DNA from 2 places in the Paenibacillus wenxiniae genome. Region 2 is predicted to be linked to the other one. Evidence: riboswitches for the same ligand, from Rfam matches in the RefSeq annotation. Region 2 holds a riboswitch; the other holds the start of a gene.
The links. A riboswitch is a leader RNA that binds a small molecule or an ion and turns the genes downstream of it on or off. The one in region 2 is predicted to bind glycine.
Positions count from the first base shown of each region.

Region 1: linked by a shared signal. The riboswitch ahead of gcvT (glycine cleavage system aminomethyltransferase GcvT) and the one ahead of sdaAB (L-serine ammonia-lyase, iron-sulfur-dependent subunit beta) in region 2 are both predicted to bind glycine.

Region 1 is NZ_JBCGUH010000011.1:101,406-107,550, reverse strand. It holds gene AAHF22_RS18010 (DUF2569 family protein) at 1-442, opposite strand, end outside; gene AAHF22_RS18005 (SDR family oxidoreductase) at 695-1,558, opposite strand; gene gcvH (glycine cleavage system protein GcvH) at 2,377-2,769, opposite strand; glycine riboswitch at 2,952-3,048, shown strand; gene gcvT (glycine cleavage system aminomethyltransferase GcvT) at 3,434-4,549, shown strand; gene gcvPA (aminomethyl-transferring glycine dehydrogenase subunit GcvPA) at 4,690-6,045, shown strand; gene gcvPB (aminomethyl-transferring glycine dehydrogenase subunit GcvPB) at 6,111-6,145, shown strand, end outside.
Region 2 is NZ_JBCGUH010000007.1:204,464-210,608, reverse strand. It holds gene AAHF22_RS14580 (DMT family transporter) at 1-566, opposite strand, end outside; gene AAHF22_RS14575 (response regulator transcription factor) at 652-1,353, opposite strand; gene AAHF22_RS14570 (ATP-binding protein) at 1,932-4,739, shown strand; glycine riboswitch at 4,835-4,945, shown strand; glycine riboswitch at 4,949-5,028, shown strand; gene sdaAB (L-serine ammonia-lyase, iron-sulfur-dependent subunit beta) at 5,148-5,813, shown strand; gene sdaAA (L-serine ammonia-lyase, iron-sulfur-dependent, subunit alpha) at 5,828-6,145, shown strand, end outside.

The DNA of each region.
Region 1 (6,145 bases), on a different contig from region 2:
GTGGAACGATGAAAAAGGCAATGACCGTGAGCGCCAGATTGATCAATAAATACGCGCGTGCGGTACGTGGAAATGCACGTTTACGTGTGTACAGTTGCACAAGCATAATTACAAGCAACACAATTTGAATGACCGCGACGATCATTTCATACACGGAAAGTGCACGTATGTTGCCACTGTATAGCGCCAATATGCGATCAATATCACCGCTAAGCTCCGGTGGGAATACATCCGGATTGGCGACAAGAAACATCATAAATATGTAAGTCGGAATCGCAACAAGAGCGATGAGCAGGCTCCAGTACATGTAGATTTGGAAAACGACCAGCCAGCCTCCAAGCCCAACGAGCGGCGGACGACCTTGTGGTGGTTGAGGTTGGCCAAATGGTGGCTCCGGTGGCTGACCCTGACCATTTGGATGTGGTGGATAATTATTGTTCATTATTTCCGTTCCTTTCTGTTTGTAAATCGGTTTACCATCTATGGCGATCTCGTGTGAGCAGCAACCCTGCCCATGTTGACATAACCAAAGAAACAGGCGGTCTCACAAACGATCAACCGGTCGGTACAACGCCGTATTCGTGTAGTTGCCCGCTTTCTCCAGTCTATCACAGCCATTGCCAGAATCCTATTTCAATCATGCACAAGATGTCGGTTGCTGCTGAATCGTTCTCTCCCTTTCGCTTCAATTCGCTTATATATGAAGGGATGAGGCAATGCCGGTCTGTTGCTCGCTCCATTGCCATAAGCGTAATGCTTCTTCACGATTCATCGCACGTGACTTTACCGATTGCACTTTTTTACGATAATAATAACGTCCCGATTCCCCTTCCACCGATGGATCAGTAGCGAGAAATACCGCGGTTTCTGCACCCTGCTCAGGCGTTTGGAAAAAAGGCGTATGCGCCAGCCCAGCGAGCAATCGTTTACCAAAACCGGTATCTCGATCGACACCGATACTTGTTGCTACCGCACCGGGATGCAGACAGTTAGCAGTCACATTCGTGCCTTGCAGTTGTTCCGCTAGAATGTGATTGAAATATAGATTGGCCAGCTTGGATTGGGCATAGGCTTTAACAACATTATAGCCATGCTGTAGCTGGAGATCGTCCCAGTGCATTTTTCCAATCTTATACGCGCCCGAAGCTACCGTTACGATGCGTCCGGACGGTGACTGCTTCAGCGCATCCAGCAGCAGACGTGTCAGCAAAAAGTGACCGAGATGATTGACGCCAATCGACATTTCGAAGCCATCTTCGGTTTCTTTGCGCTTCAAATTAACGACACCGGCGTTGTTAAGCAGCACATCTAAACGATCATATTGCTTATAAAATTGCTCGGCAAATTGATGAATATGTTTCAGCGAACCAAGATCGCACTGCATCAGTGTCAATTGATCCGAACCGCTTTGCTCGCGTGCTTGCTGTAATGCCTGCTGTCCGCGTTCTTCGTTGCGGCATGCCATAATGACCTCATGTCCTTGCTTGGCGAGTGCAATGCTAGAGGCGAGTCCCATACCGGAATTGGCGCCTGTGATCAGTATACGTCGGGTATTCATAGGTGTGGCTCCTTTCATTGGGAATGCAATGGGCTGCGAAGCTGCGTACTTGTTTGAGGCATTACTAGAACTTTAAACGGATACGGTTTAAGTTACGCATCGGTTGTGATCGTGCTTGCTGGAAAAGGATATCGTTTTGAGAATTTTAATAAGTGGAGTGTAATTGGGTAGCGCATAAGGGCAAAGGCGTATGCTATACTGAGGACAGGCATGATGTTTGCAAATGGTTTTGTCGTTCCAGTGTAGAGATACCGCGATAAAACGTTGTTTGTTGCATTTATATATGCTGTATTCCCTTCTATCTTATACTATATGCCTTGGTTTGATATCGACTTGTGCTGTGATGGTACAATCCGATAAGTTGATGGTTTGGACACTTAATCGCTCTCACTCCTATTACTTTTTCGTAGTTAATTATGCTGGATTTATCGTGGATCGTACTCCTTTTATAGTTAAATAAAGTGGATAAAGTATCGTTGGGCTGCTCTGGATTGCTTTTATGTAAGTGCTATCTTTTCATTGCTTTTCTACACCTACTTAATTTGAAACCGATCTATTCCGTCAACCTTACACTTTTGTATCTCAGCTTTATTATTTATTACTATTACTTCTGCTTCACTACTACCTTCATCCTTCACTTCTGTATGTTATAAACGATTCGATCCCTATAGAAATACCCGAACGCCGTCGCGCCCGGGTATTGTACGTGTAAAGCTTCATATTACGTTTTTACGTATTCAAAGCATTAGTATATTTGAAGCATGCATTCGTTCATTTTCAGGACATTTCGGCATATATTTGACGTATGCGCGAACGACTTAATCCTGTGCGTGCTCCGCGTATGCAGCTGCATCCAGCAATGTAGACAGAGCTGTATCCAGGTCGCCGTCTACTTTCAACTCAATCATCCAGCCGCGGCCGTATGGATCGGAGTTTACGAGTTCTGGTTCGGTTTCGAGATCAGGATTGAGCTTGCTTACGGTTCCAGCAATCGGGCAAAATAGTTGCGAAACGGTTTTAACCGATTCGATCGTACCTACTTCTTCGTCTTCACTTACCGTGCGTCCATCTTCAGGCAGCTCTACAAATACGATATCTCCCAGTTGATGCTGAGCAAAGTCGGTAATCCCGATACGTACCGTATCGTCACTAACCCGTTCCACCCATTCATGCTCTTTGCTGTACAACAATTGATCCTTAATCTCGCTCATCGTTTATGCTCCTCCGATTCTTGTCATGTTGGTATCCTAATGCCACAAGAGTATAGTAAGCGAGTTTGCGCTGTCAAGAGGCTTGACATCGTTTACTCAATCAAGTATTAATATAATAAACATACATTTTGGATCGTTTAGTGATTGAATGTTCGGAAATACATAACATCATATGGAAGCGGATGAACGTACAGGGAGAGACTGACCACTCGATGGCAGCGCCGAAGGAGTAAGCCGGAAACGGTGAATCTCTCAGGTAAAAGGGACCTGTACTGGACGCGGCTCTGGAGAGCATCCGGCGCATAGCAAGGCGCGCAGCGGATCACCAAAGGGGAAACTTGCTTGAACCGGCTGAACGATTCATTTCAGCTCCATCAGCACCAAGCTGACAGGCGGCAAGGTAACTCTCAGGTATCAAGGACAGGGAGGACAATGGAACGAGCGGGTTTTGCACCCGTTTCTTCCCTGTCCTTCCTGTTTTTTGTGTTTTGTTGCAGAACGATTGTTTTTTGTTAGGTAGGCATGCTTTTTACAGCCAACGTTAACAAGATGCTATCACAACATAAATAAGCTTTGCTCTTCATGACGATCTTAGGCTGAACTGAGCTTCTTCACAGTCTGTCGATCGCTTAACCGTTCATATTATGAATTTGAGGTGAGCCAAATGACAACCGAGCTGAAAAGAACACCGCTTTACCCGCTATATGCTGAAACCGGCAACCCACGCTGTATCGATTTTGGAGGCTGGGATTTGCCTGTACAGTTTTACGGTATTCAAAAAGAACATGAAGCTGTACGCGAACGTGCTGGACTATTCGATGTATCGCATATGGGTGAGGTGATGTTCAGTGGTAAAGGCACCGAAGCCTTTTTGCAAAAGATGCTAACGAACGATGTGACTCGCCTGCAAGATGGACAGGCACAATACACATTGATGTGTTATCCAAACGGTGGTGTCGTGGATGATTTGCTCGTCTACCGGATTCATGAAAATTTGTACATGCTTGTACTGAATGCATCCAATATCGATAAAGACATCGATTGGCTCCAGCAGCATCTACCGGACGATGTACAGCTCAATAATATTTCGGACGAAACGGCGCTAATTGCACTGCAAGGGCCGCTCGCTGCATCGATTATGAGTAAAGTGGCAGGCACCGAAGCGCTGGCTGAGCTGGCGAGTTTTACCTTTGTAACAGATGTGAAGCTATACGGCGCTGAGGTGATCATCTCTCGTACAGGTTACACCGGTGAAGATGGTTTTGAAATTTACTGCCCTGCCGAGCAAGCTGGAGCGATCTGGAGTGGCCTGCTGGCAGCAGGTGAAAGCGATGGTCTGATCGCCTGTGGTCTCGGTGCGCGTGATACGCTTCGTTTTGAAGCGAAGCTACCGTTATACGGTCAAGAGCTATCCGCTGATATTACACCGCTGGAGGCAGGACTTGGCTTTTTCGTAAAGCTGGACAAGGGCGATTTTATCGGTCGTGAAACGCTTGCCGAGCAAAAGCAACATGGCGTTCCACGTAAACTGGTCGGTGTCGAGCTGCTAGAGCGCGGTATTCCACGCTCCCACTACCCGGTGTTCCGCGATGGTCGTCAGATCGGTGAAGTCACGACAGGCACACAGTCGCCTACATTAAAACGTAATCTCGGTCTCGCTTTAATCGAAGCAAGCAGCGCAGAGCTTGGCACACCGCTTGAAATAGAAATTCGTGGCAAGCAGTTGAAGGCTGAAGTCGTGAAAGCTCCATTTTACAAACGTCAGCCGGTAAAATCGTAAGCTTTTTACCTGATCCATCTATTGTTGATGCCTATATGTAGCTTCACTGTTGTATAGATTGATCGCCAGTCCAAACATAGGGCTAGGAACGATTCGCTTGATTATATTACGGCAATCCGTTGCCGAAAGGAGCATAACTTATGAAATCCCATCGCTATATTCCGATGACCGCGCAAAATGAAGCCGACATGCTGGCTGTGATCGGCGCGTCTTCTGTAGAGGAATTGTTTAAAGATATTCCGGCTTCGGTTCGTTACGAGGGCACGATGCCAATGTCAGGTATGCTGGACGAATACGCCTTGACTCGTCACCTTTCCATACTTGCTGGCCGCAATGCGGATACCGATCGCTATACTAGCTTTCTCGGTGCAGGCATTTACGATCATCATGTTCCTTCTGTTATTAATCATGTCATCTCTCGTTCTGAATTTTATACAGCCTACACCCCGTATCAACCGGAAATTAGCCAGGGTGAATTGCAAGCGATTTTCGAGTTTCAATCGTACATTTGTGAATTGACAGGTATGGCTGTTGCCAATGCCAGCATGTATGATGGCGCAACAGCACTGGCTGAAGCGGCTTCACTTGCTGCATCAGCTACGCGCCGCAACAAAATTGTCGCCTTCTCTACGATTCATCCGGAATCCCGTGCGGTTGTACGAAGCTATGCACGCGGTCTAAATCTGGAAGTGGTTGAAGTCGCTTATGGCGATGGCGTAACCGATATTAGTGCACTGGCTGATGTGCTGGATAACGATACAGCAGCGGTACTTGTACAATCACCTAACTTCTTTGGCGGTATTGAAGGCATTCGCGCTGCTGCTGAGCTGGCGCATGAGCATGGCGCTCTGCTCGTCGTGAGTACGAATCCGATCTCACTCGGTCTGCTGGAAGCACCTGGAAAGCTTGGCGCTGACATCGTAGTCGGCGATGCCCAGCCACTCGGTATTTCCATGTCACTCGGTGGTCCAACTTGTGGGTTCTTCGCTGTATCGCAAGCACAGATGCGCCGTATGCCAGGACGGATCGTAGGTCAAACGACTGACCGTAATGGCAAGCGCGGATTCGTTCTTACTTTGCAAACGCGTGAACAACATATTCGCCGTGATAAAGCAACGTCCAACATTTGTTCCAATCAGGCACTACTAGCGCTATGTGCTTCGGTCTACCTGTCTGTGATGGGTAAACAAGGTATGGTCGACGTATCCGGATTGAATGTGCAAAAAGCGCATTATGCTGCCACAACGATCGCAGCCGTAAAAGGCTGCACATTGGCATTTGCCGCTCCATTCTTTAATGAATTTGTCATCCGTTTACCGGAAGGCGCTTCTGCATCCGCCGTTAACAGCAAGCTGCTGGAAAAAGGAATTATCGGCGGATATGATCTCGGTCTGTCGTATCCCGAATTGTCCGGTCATATGCTGTTCGCCGTCACTGAAAAACGCACCAAAGCGGAAATCGATCAACTGGCAATCGAATTGGAGGCATCGCTATGACAAACGAAACGTTAACTGCGAATGAATCGCAAGCTGTCGAAACGAACCCAACGCAACCAACGGTTGTGGCGAAGGAAAAAGCGTTAATTTTCGAATTAAG
Region 2 (6,145 bases):
AAATTATATACCAGTGCATCCATATAGGCACGAACTTGCTTGCTAATTAGCATATGAATCGCCACCGCGATCGTACCGAAAAAGGACAACATATCCCCCTGAAAAGCAGTGCCTGACACGGTAAAGTCACCCCAGCCAATCGCGACCGAGCCGATTACCGCAAGCGCCATCCCGATGATCATATACCGATTGGTACGTGTTTTAAACAGAAAATACGAACCGATCACGACCATGATCGGTTCTAGTGTCAAAATAACCGTTGAGCTGGCAACGGTCGTTAACCGGAGCGAACCCATCCAGAACAGAAAATGCAGCGCTAGCATCAATCCAGACAATGCCAGCATCAGCCATACACGCAGCGGAATATTCAACAGTGCACGATAATGCCGTAATGCTAGCGGCAATAGTAGCAGATCGGTAAAGTACAGACGGTACATCGCAATGACGGATACATTTGCATCAGACCAGCGAATAAAGATAGATGAAAAGGAAATGGCGATAATGCCGATCACGTAGAGGACTTCCAGCGGAATCCAGTGCTCGCGGGTGTGGATCGTTGTTTTCATTCGTTTGCTCTCCTATGTCGATATCCATGTCAGTCTAGTCAAAACGCAGGGTGATCACCATGATCACCCTGCGTTTACAGTTCACTTATTCAGCAACCTGTACATATTTATATCCAGTACCCCATACAGTCAAAATATGCTCCGGATTTTTCGGGTCGCGTTCGATCTTTTTACGCAGATTAGAAATATGCACATCGATCGTGCGATCCAGGTAAGCGCGGTCGCCCCCTTTAATGCGATCCATAAGCTCGTTACGGGTAAATACTTTACCCGGCGCATTATGAAGCTCTTTCATAATCGCAAACTCAATCTGAGTCACTTCGACCTCCTGATCATCGACAAACAAGCTATGCCGGTAATCATTTACCGAAATCCGATTCTGCGTCGTACTCGCTGATAGACTATAGCCATTCATCCGATGCAGCTCACTGCGCCGTAGCAGTGCTTTGATACGAGCATCCAGTTCTTTCAGGCTAAACGGTTTACATAAAAAATCGTCTGCACCGTTATCCAATGCTTTGAGCCGCTCATTTAACATCGTATTTGCCGATATCATTAATACCGGTACGGTAGATTGCTTGCGAATTTCCTGAACAAGCTCGCTGCCGCTCAGATCAGGTAGCATCAGATCGGTAACGATAATGTCAGGGCTGTATTCATCTAGCAGTGCCAGCGCTTCAGCAGCATCAGGGATTAGTTTCGTATCGTAGCCTTCTTCTTGAAGGAAAAAGGCGATCATATCGGCCAGGCTTTTCTCATCTTCGATCAATAACACTTTCGTAGGCATTGCTGTCACTCTCCTGTTTGAAAATTAGGGCTACATCAGCCAGTCGTCAATAGCTGACGCTGTGATGCTAAATTACGATCTTAAAGTAATCTTTTTTCGCCCGGGATGCGAATCTTGTGGTGTCAAATAGCTACAGGCTGATATGCAACGCTGGAAAATGTGCTTGCATGTGCAGTAGTCGGTACGTAATTAGCTTTTCCTCATTGCCTAAGACGGCAAGGATACAGGCAGTCTTTGCAAACCATGATCGTCTATTCACACGTATGTACATAAGACTGGTAGATGGTTGGATTTCCTTGAGGAAGCTCTTTATGATTCTCGGATCATGTATTTGCAGGTATAATGAATTTATCGTATTATCTTAATTACTTAGTCATTATCAATCGATGTGTCTGCCTGCTGGTAAATACGCATATATTGTACCATTGATAGACGATATGGGGGATATGGAATATTTTTGACAACACTATGAAATAGTCATTATAGTCGTCTGCATTATTAAGAATTGGGATCAAGTATGCTATGAATGCCAGATCGTTTGAAGTAGCTGCTGTTCGTGATGGAAAGGGCCGTTGGTTATGAAATACAAAATACTTCATTTGTTCAAGTCACCCTGGATCGGTACACTCCTTCTGACCATCTTAGGAATCATACTTAACGGACTGGTTTTAAACCTTTCGTTTGCGCTTGTATTTGTGTTTGGTAGCGCTGCGCTTTTGATTATTTTGCGATTGTATGGTATTTCGTTTGCCTGGCCAGCTATGTTGCTAATCAATTTGCCGTTCGTATTGTACCATGCGTATACGCAAACACTGGTTGTTCATACGTTTGAACTGGCATTCATAGCGATTGGTTTACGATATTTTCGCAATATTATGCTATTAAAGCTAGATATTTTATTTTGGATCACGCTCGCTTTACCGATTTATTATGTGATGAACTTATTTGTGTATCATGTGGAGATCAATACGAATCTGATCTGGTTACTGCTGATTAACCGCCTCCTTAATGGTATCGTAAACGCACTGATTGCGTCTACTGTTGTCGGTTTTTTACTCAAGCGTGTTCCGATTGGCAAGCAGCCGGTCTATATCATTTCGATACGAAGTGTTATTTTTAAATATTTGCTGGTGTTAATTATGGCTAGCTCGATTCTCATTTTGTTTGTTAATGGCAGCCAGCAATTTCATGATGTGATACGCTGGGGTTCGACGAATTTGGAACGCTCCTCGCGTATGTATATTGATCAGATGCAGGAGATCAATCAAAATGATTTCAAAACGCGCCAGCTCATGCAGGAGTATAAGCAGGATTTTACTGTGGATTCCATTCTGATCAGTCCAAAGGGAACCGTCATCGAATCGACGTTTACCTGGGATGAAGCTGCAAGCTTTGTCAATAATGGAGCATTATACAAGCAGACATTACTACTGAATCGCTATGGAGTGCAGGTGTACGAGCAGTATCCATTGCAAAGCGAGTATTTGCTGGAACGCTGGGAGCAATCCAATTTTGTACTGTATGCTTCATTACAGGACGGTAATAAGCTGATTATGGTGTTACCTTTTTCGTATTATTTGTATCCGATGTACAATTTCTATTTGCAAACGATGATTCGGATGTTATTTATTATTGTGATCGCTGCTTTGCTGGCGCAGCTCATTAGTCGCACGCTTGCGCGACCGCTGCAACTGTTAATTGAGGCGTCGGATCATATTCCGAGTCGATTAGGTAGCAGTGAACGGGTGAAGTGGCCGCAAAGTTATATTGTAGAAATTCGCCAGCTGATTCGCAATTTCCAGAGCATGGTCGATACGCTGGAAAAACAATTTGTACAGATTAAAAAGGATAAAGAATTGCTGGAAATACGGGTCGTTGAGCGTACATTTGATCTGGCAGAGAGCCAGGCACAAAAAAGAGCGATTTTGCGGCTTGCGGTAGATGGTATTATCTCCACCGATAGCAAACTTCGTATTACTGAAATGAATCCAGCTGCTGAACAGTTGCTTCAATGTGAGCTGACAGAGGTGACTGGCACACCATTATCTCAGTTTATTCAGATTGATGAACCCTCATCAGGCGGACAAAGCAGCACCGTGCTAGTGACTCGTACCGATGGCACTACATTTCGTGCCGAGCTGATGCGCAGTGAGATTCTAAATGAAGGTCAGGCGATGCATACCTTTTTCGTACATGATCTGACTGAACAGGAGCAGGCACAGCAAAAGTATAGTGAGCATGAGCGTCAGGTGAAGCAGCTGACGGATCGTTTGCTGGAGGAACAGGTAGCTGTAGAGAAGCAGAAGCAGATTACCGGTAATTTGTTGCAAAATGTACAGGAAGGCATTGTGATCGGAGATGTGCAGGGCAGCACATTGTTTATTAATCCGACGATGCAAATTTTGTTCAAATTAGAAGATAATACTGGTCACCCTGTATCAGAGCTGTTAGAGCAGGTGCAAGCGCAACTGGAACCAGATGCTTATTCATTATATGATCGCTTACAGCGTTATTTTGAAGGGCAGGAAGATTGGGAGCAGGATATGATCATTAAAAGCAGAAGCGGTCTGTTGTTATGTGTGCGTATGACACCGCTTGATGATCTGCAAACGAATGTTAGCCAGGGTTTCCTGCTCACTTTCCGCGATTGTACCGAAGAGCGCCGCATGAAGCAGCTGCAAAATGAGCTGATTGCTGTCGTATCCCATGAGCTGCGTACCCCACTGTCTGCGATTATGGGCTATATTGAAATGCTATCGATGTACGAAGATATTCCAGCAGCCAAGCGGCGTGAGTTTATGAATACGATTCAGTTTGAAGGGACACGTCTGTCGCGATTACTGGATGATTTCCTCGATAGTCAGCGGATCGATGCCGGACGCGTCGATTATATGATGGGACGTATCCGGTTAAATGAATTGTTACAGGTCGTTTGCTTTCAATGGGATATTCAGCAGCGCGATCGGTTACATTTATCCACGCCGGATCATGAAGTCTATATTGTAGGTGACCATAACCGGATGATTCAGGTGATTAGTAATCTGATTAGTAATGCGCTCAAATATTCAGCCGCAGAATTACCGATAGACATTCGTCTGCTTGAAAAGGAAGACAGCGTTATGATCGAGATTGAGGATTATGGTATCGGAATTGCCGAGTCGGATCAGCCGCGTATTTTTCAGAAATTTTTCCGTTCGGGTGTGGCAGAGGCAAGACGAATTGGAGGTACGGGTCTGGGACTGTATATTGCACAACGGATTATCGATGCACATCGTGGGAAATTAAGCTTTAAATCAGAGAGGGGGAAAGGCTCCATCTTCACGATTCAACTACCCGCAGCCGATGAACCGGGTGCGCCGGAAGCACATGATATGATTCGTCTATGAGTAAGCATTGACAGCTTTCATTCGCTGCATTAAGCTAGGAATGATTGGAAACATGTTCGGGAAACAGCAATGCTCCCGCGCATCATACAACGCGGATGAATAGAGCGGGAGAGTCTGCGGACGAATGTGGTCCGCCACCGAAGGAGCAAGCTGCCGGTTGCCAGCCGTCAGTTAATCTCTCAGGTAACAGGAACCGCTTTGGGACGCAACTCTGGAGAGAGCATAATAGCCACCCAAGGGGTATGACGGGATTTCGTTTCGTCCAAACTCTCAGGTAACGAGGACAGAGCATACAGGCCATGCAGGCTGTATTCTGTCCTTTTTTGGTGCGTGTTTTCAAATGGCATTACCTAAGGATAGAACAGCAGCATCTGCTCATACTATGCAGCAGCGGAAAAGGGGAAGCGTATGCGTTTTAAAAATGTATTTAACATTATCGGCCCATCTATGGTTGGTCCATCCAGCTCCCATACGGCAGGAGCGGCAAGACTCGGCAGAGCAGCTCGTCAGTTGCTTGGTCAGTTACCAGAACATGCGGACATTATATTATATGGTTCTTTTGCCGAAACGTACTGGGGTCATGGAACCGATCTGGCCCTTGTAGGCGGATTGCTTGATTATAGTACGGATGATCCGCGTTTACCGGATGCGGCAGAGATTGCCGATGAACAGGGCATGACGATTCAGTTTAGTAAAGGGTCAGGTAATTACCCGCATCCGAACTTTGTACGTTTACGTCTGAAGTGTGGTGAGCAGCAGGCTGAGCTGGCTGGAGCATCGATCGGGGGCGGCAATATTGAGATTCATGAGCTGAACGGCTTTGATGTCAAAGGCTCCGGTCAGTATCCAACGCTCGTTGTGGAGCATATGGATAGCAAAGGGGTACTGGCAGATATTACTCGCACGCTAAGTGAAGGCGAACTGAATATCGGTTTTATGGACGTGGATCGCAAATCACGTAGTGGTGAAGCGATGACATTGATCGAGCTAGATGGTGCGCCATCTGCATCTGTGTTGAAACAGATCGAAGCATTAACTCATGTGACACGTGCCATCGTCATCGATCTGGATTAGGAAGGAGGGATAGTATGCAATTTCGTACATTACAGGATATTGTACGCTTATGTGAGGAAAGACAATGCTCGATTGCTGAGCTGATGATTGTAGAACAGGTAAAAGAAACAGGGGTATCGCGTGAGCAAGTGGTGGAGCAGATGACCGCCTATTATGAAGTGATGAAAGAAGCGGTGCATCGTGGTATTCATGAAGATACCGTATCGCGCAGTGGCTTAACGGGCGGTGATGCGCGCCGGGTGTATGACTATCTAAACGGGGGCGAGACCGCCGCAGGCAGTCATTCGACGCGGGCGATGTCGTATGCGCTGGCAGTGTCCGAAGTGAACGCA